DNA from 2 places in the Streptomyces sp. NPDC056835 genome. Region 1 is predicted to be linked to the other one. Evidence: riboswitches for the same ligand, from Rfam matches in the RefSeq annotation. Region 1 holds a riboswitch; the other holds the start of a gene.

Region 1 (3,166 bases):
CCAGCCTGATGACCCTCCAGGGCGTCATGTTCGCCTATCTCGCCGTCGAGCTGGTCGGCGTCACCGCGGGCGAGTCCGAGAACCCGGAGAAGACCCTCCCCAAGGCGATCAACACCCTGCCCTGGCGCATCATCGTCTTCTACGTGGGCGCGCTGTCCGTCATCCTCGCGGTCGTCAAGTGGACCGAGTTCTCGGCGGGCGCCAGCCCCTTCGTCCACGCCTTCGAGAAGATGGGCATCCCGCTCGCGGCCGGCATCGTCAACTTCGTCGTGCTGACCGCCGCGCTCTCCTCCTGCAACTCGGGCATGTACTCCACCGGCCGGATGCTGCGCGACCTCGCCGCCAACAGCGAGGCGCCGAAACTCTTCGGCAAGCTCAACTCCCGCAAGACCCCGGCCTTCGGCATCACCGTCTCCGTCGCCCTCATGGGCATCGGTGTGGTCCTCAACTACATCGTCCCGGAGAAGGCCTTCGGCTATGTGACGTCCGTGGCCACGGCCGCAGGCATCTGGACCTGGATGATGATCCTGCTCAGCCATATCCGCTACCGCCGCGGGGTACGGGCGGGCCTGCTGCCCGCCTCGTCGTTCCCCGCCCCGGGCGGTTCGGTGTTCAGCTGGGTCGCGGTGGGCTTCCTGGCCCTCGTCACCTGTCTGATCGCGTACGACAAGGACGCGCGGGTCTCCCTCTACGTGGGGGCGGTCTGGGCGGTCTGTCTCCTCATCGGCTGGCAGTACCTCAAGCGCCGCGCCCCGCGCGTCACGGCGGGCGACTCCCCCCGGGAGTACGCCTCCGCCGAGTAGGGCCGCGAGGACCCAGGACGGCCCCCGGAACCGGGAAACTCCCTCCCGGATCCGGGGGCCGTACTCGTCCCTTTATATTTTCTCCATGCTCACCATCACCCAGGCCCTGCACGACAAGATCGTCGAGCACGCGCGCGCCGACCATCCCGACGAGGCGTGCGGCGTGGTCGCGGGTCCCGCCGGGACCGGCCGGGCCGAGCGGTTCATCCCCATGCTCAACGCCGCGCGCTCGCCCACCTTCTACGAGTTCGACTCGGCGGATCTGCTCAAGCTCTACCGGGAGATGGACGACCGGGACGAAGAGCCGGTGATCATCTACCACTCGCACACCGCGACCGAGGCGTATCCGTCCCGTACGGACATCACGTACGCCAACGAGCCGGGCGCCCACTACGTCCTCGTCTCCACCGCCGACCACGACGACTCGGGCCCCTTCCAGTTCCGCTCGTACCGCATCGTCGAGGGCGAGGTCACGGAAGAGGACGTCGAGATCGTCTAGGTCCTGTCCGCGGCGCTCACACGGTCTGACAAACTGAGCGCCGAACCGAGGCGGTGGGGATCAGGAAGCCGGTGTGAATCCGGCGCGGTCCCGCCACTGTGACCAAGCCCAGCTTGGCAGCCAGGAACTGACCTGCCGCCCTTCTCCCACCAGCCAGGGGACGCGGAAATCCCCCGGAGGAGGCCCTGCCGTGTCTGTGCTGTCCCGGCGCCGTGCGCTCATGCCCGCCGTCATATCCGCCCTGCTGCTCCCGCTCACCGCCTGCGGCGGCTCCGCCTCCACGGACGCGAAGGACGGCGCGCGGGCCGCGACCACCGCGCCCGGCTTCCCGTACACCGTCACCAACTGCGGGGTGAAAACCACCTATCAGGCGCCGCCGAAGCGGGTCGTCACCATGAACCAGCACGTCACCGAAGTGATGCTGGCGCTCGGCCTGGAGAAGTCCCTCGTCGGCACCGCCTATCTGGACGACCGGATCCTCCCCGCCTACGAGAAGGCGTACAAGAGCGTCCCGGTGCTCGCCAAGGAGTACCCCTCCAAGGAGCGGCTGCTCGCCGCCAACCCCGACTTCGTCTACGGCGGCTACGCGAGCGCCTTCGCCGCCAAGGACGGCCGCAGCCGCGACGACCTCAAGGCCGCCGGTATCCACACCCGGCTCAACCTGGAGAACTGCCCCGAGGACAAGACCTCCCTCGACGACGTCTACCAGGAGGTCCGCGAGACCGGCCGCACCTTCGGCGTCCCCGACCGCGCCGAGAAGTGGATCGCCGCAGCCCGCACCACCGTCACGGACACCGCCGCCCCGCTCAAGGGCGTCGAGCCGGTCTCCGTCTTCGTCTACGACAGCGGCGACAAGACCGCCTTCACCGCCGGCGGCAAGGGCATCGGCAACGAACTGATCACCCGCGCCGGCGGCCGCAACGTCTTCGCCGACCTCGGCAAGTCCTTCGCCGACGCCACCTGGGAACAGGTCGTCGCCCGCAAGCCCGACGTCATCGTCATCCACGACTACGGCTCCACCACCGTCGCCCAGAAGAAGAAGCGGCTGCTGGAGGACCCCGTGCTCAAGGACGTACCGGCCATCAAGAACAAGCGGTTCGCCGTCATGCCGCTCTCGGACGTGGTCCTCGGCGTACGCGCCCCCGACGCCATCGAACGGCTCGCCGCGCAGCTCCACCCCGAGTCCGTCAAGTAGGCCCCGGCCATGACCCGGACCACCCCGCCCGGCCACGGGCGGCTGCGCTACACCCTGGTGCTCGGCTGCCTCGCCGCCGCGCTCGCCACCGCCGTCGTCGCGGGCCTCGCCCTCGGCTCCGTACGCATTCCGCCCGGCCAGGTGATCACCATCCTCACCGGCGACGCCGACCCCAGCCCCTACCGCACCATCGTGCTCGACGTACGGCTGCCCCGCGTGCTGCTCGGTGTGATCGTCGGCGCCGGGCTCGCCGTCGTCGGCGCCGTCCTCCAGGCGCTCGTACGCAACCGGCTCGCCGACCCCTTCCTCCTCGGCATCTCCTCCGGCGCGTCCGCCGGCGCCGTGCTGGTCATGGTCCTCGGCATCGGCGGCGGGATCACCACCACCCTCGCCATGCCCGCCGCGGCCTTCGCCGGCTCGCTCCTCGCCCTGGCGCTGGTGTACGGGCTGGCCCGCCGCCGCTCCACGATGACCGGCGGCCGGCTCGTCCTCGCCGGGGTCACCGTCTCGTACATCCTCTCGGCGCTCACCACCCTCATCCTGATCATCTCGGCCCGCCCCGAGCACTTCGAGGAAGCCATCTACTGGACCTTCGGCGGCCTCGGCAGCGCCCGCTGGTCCACCCTGCTCCTGCCCGCGGTCGTCCTCACCCTCGGCACCGTGCTGCTC
Region 2 (3,166 bases), on a different contig from region 1:
CCGCGCCCGACGGAACGGCGACAGGCTCGTCGCCGAGCCGCCACTGCCCTGGCAGGCCGACGGCAGGACCGGCGGACGAGGTTTCTACCTGCGGCTCGATCCTGTCCGGCGGATCCTGTGGTCCTGTGTACGAGGCGGGCCCGCCGATCCCGAGCAGTGGCCGGACTGGACCAACGACGCCTGGTGGCACCACCTCGACACCGGCGGCACCGGCCGGCTGGACCTGGGCCCCGGCCTCGTCTTCCGATTGGCGGTGACCGCCCGCCATATCGCGTACGCCCGCGTCCACCCCGACGGCGACGAACTCGTCCTCCTCGCCGCGCCGACCGGCCCCGGCGGGCGTCCGTACGTCACGGCACGGCTCCCTCTGCCGGCGATGACCGGGGCCCCTCGTCGCGGCGGTACACCGTGGGACGGCGTCCAGCGCCGGGCGATCGCGGGCTCGCCGGGAGGCACACTGGTCGCCGTCTCCCGGGGCGGGCACGGCGAGATCCACCTCTTCGACGCGGAGCGAGCGGTCCAACTGGTCACACTCACCGTCCCGACACCGCTCGACGACGGGGGCCACCTCGCCCTCCTCGTCCCCGGCGACGGAGCCCACGCCGACACGGTCGGCCGCTGAACCACTCCGCACCACCACGGAGCGGGCCCATTCAATTCTGAGGGGCGCGTGAGCTTCCACCGGGAGACGTGACGTCTTCCTCGTGCCCGCCGGGCGCGCCCCGCCGTGCCGCGACGCCTCCGCGCGCGGAGGCCCGTATCGCGCTCCGGGGCCGGGCAGGGATGCGCGCTCCCCCCTCCTCCCTCTAGGGTGGCCCTGCAACTGGTTCGCCCTGTCCGCCAGGCGGGGCGTCGCAAGAGGGAACCCGGTGGAAATCCGGGACTGCCCCGCAGCGGTGAGTGGGAACGACCGCCGTCATACGCACTGGACCCGGACGGGTCTGGGAAGCGACGGCCAGTAGGTGTCTCGTGACAGTACGTACGAGGCGGGCCCGTGAGTCCGAAGACCTGCCCGTTGCCCGCACGCGACCGATCGCGTGCGGACATCCCGGTGACCTCGTGGGCGGGTCGGCGTACATATCGAGCGGCAGACACGGACGGCACAGCGTCGTGGGCCGCCCGGTCGGTCGTCCCTTCGCGTCCTCGGTCCCGTCTCCGGGATACCAGGACACATCTTCGCGAAGGAGAGTTCCGTGACAGCGAAGCCCGCAGCCGCGGCAGCACGAGCCACCGTGTACGGCTACCCCCGCCAGGGACAGAACCGTGAACTGAAGAAGGCCGTCGAGGGCTACTGGAAGGGCCGCGTCAGCGCCGACGCCCTCCGGGAGACCGCGGCGGATCTCCGCCGTTCGAACTGGCGGCGGCTGGCCGACGCCGGCATCCACGAAGTGCCGTCCGGTGATTTCTCGTACTACGACCATGTCCTGGACACCAGCGTCATGGTCGGCGCTGTCCCCGAGCGGCACCGCGCGGCGGTCGAGGCCGACGCGTTGGACGGGTACTTCGCCATGGCCCGGGGCACCCAGGATGTCGCCCCGCTGGAGATGACGAAGTGGTTCGACACGAACTACCACTATCTGGTTCCCGAACTCGGCCCGGACACCGTCTTCTCCGCCGACTCCACCAAGCAGGTCGCCGAGCTGACGGAAGCCCTCACGCTCGGACACACCGTCCGACCGGTCCTCGTCGGCCCCGTCACCTATCTGCTGCTGGCCAAGCCCGCGCCGGGCGTGGCCGCGGACTTCGAGCCGCTGACCCTGCTGGACCGGCTGCTGCCGGTGTACGCCGAAGTGCTCGCCGATCTGCGCGCGGCCGGCGCCGAGTGGGTCCAGCTCGACGAGCCCGCCCTGGTCCAGGACCGCACTCCGGCCGAGCTGAACGCCGTCACCCGGACCTACCGTGAGCTGGGCGCCGCCACCGACCGGCCGAAGCTGCTGGTCGCCTCGTACTTCGGGCGGCTCGGCGACGCGCTGGGCGTTCTGGCCAAGGCACCGGTCGAGGGGCTGGCCCTCGACTTCACCGAATCGGGCGGCGCCAACCTCGAAGACCTCGCGGCGGTCGGCGGACTGCCCGGCAAGCGCCTGGTCGCGGGTGTCGTCAACGGCCGCAACGTCTGGATCAACGACTACGAGAAGTCTCTCGCGACCCTCGGCACGCTCCTCGGTCTCGCCGACCGCGTGGACGTCTCCGCGTCCTGCTCGCTCCTGCACGTACCGCTGGACGCCGCGGCCGAACGCGATATCGATCCGCAGATCGCCCGCTGGCTCGCCTTCGCCCGGCAGAAGACACAGGAGATCACCGTCCTGGCGCGCGGTCTTGACCGGGGCACCGACACCATCGCGGCCGAACTCGCGGCGAACCGTGCCGACCTGGCATCCCGGGCCGGGTCCGCGCTGACCCATGATCCCGCCGTGCGTGCCCGCACCACGGCCATCACCGACGCGGACGGACGGCGCACGCAGCCGTACGCCGAACGGACCGCCGCCCAGCGCGCACACCTCGGCCTTCCGCCGCTGCCGACGACGACCATCGGTTCGTTCCCGCAGACCACCGAACTGCGCACCGCGCGGGCCGACCTGCGGACCGGGCGGATCGACACCGCCGGATACGAGGAGCGGATCAAGGACGAGATCCGGGAAGTCCTCTCCTTCCAGGAGAAGGCCGGGATCGACGTGCTGGTCCACGGTGAGCCCGAACGCAACGCCATGGTGCAGTACTTCGCCGAACAGCTCACCGGCTACCTCGCCACCCAGCACGGCTGGGTACAGTCCTACGGCACCCGCTACGTCCGGCCCCCGGTACTGGCCGGGGACATCTCCCGTCCCGAGCCGATGACGGTGCGCTGGACGACGTACGCGCAGTCGCTGACCGACCGCCCCGTCAAGGGCATGCTCACCGGACCGGTCACCATGCTCGCCTGGTCCTTCGTCCGCGACGACCAGCCGCTCGGCGACACCGCGCGCCAGGTCGCGCTCGCCCTGCGCGACGAGGTCAATGACCTTGAGGCGGCGGGTACATCGGTCATCCAGGTCGACGAACCGGCCCTGCGTGAAACGTTGCCGCCGCGCTCCGCCGACCATGCCGCCTACCTGGCCTGGGCGACCGAGTCGTTCCGGCTCACCACCAGCGGCGTACGGCCGGACACCCAGATCCACACCCATATGTG

Evidence for each region. A riboswitch is a leader RNA that binds a small molecule or an ion and turns the genes downstream of it on or off. The one in region 1 is predicted to bind cobalamin.
Region 2: linked by a shared signal. The riboswitch ahead of metE (5-methyltetrahydropteroyltriglutamate--homocysteine S-methyltransferase) and the one ahead of ACFRMN_RS36155 (ABC transporter substrate-binding protein) in region 1 are both predicted to bind cobalamin.

Annotation. Positions count from the first base shown of each region.
Region 1 is NZ_JBHUBB010000051.1:36,661-39,826, forward strand. It holds gene ACFRMN_RS36145 (amino acid permease) at 1-803, shown strand, start outside; gene ACFRMN_RS36150 (Mov34/MPN/PAD-1 family protein) at 889-1,302, shown strand; cobalamin riboswitch at 1,321-1,453, shown strand; gene ACFRMN_RS36155 (ABC transporter substrate-binding protein) at 1,502-2,497, shown strand; gene ACFRMN_RS36160 (FecCD family ABC transporter permease) at 2,507-3,166, shown strand, end outside.
Region 2 is NZ_JBHUBB010000009.1:186,692-189,857, reverse strand. It holds gene ACFRMN_RS12915 (hypothetical protein) at 1-622, shown strand, start outside; cobalamin riboswitch at 808-1,031, shown strand; gene metE (5-methyltetrahydropteroyltriglutamate--homocysteine S-methyltransferase) at 1,194-3,166, shown strand, end outside.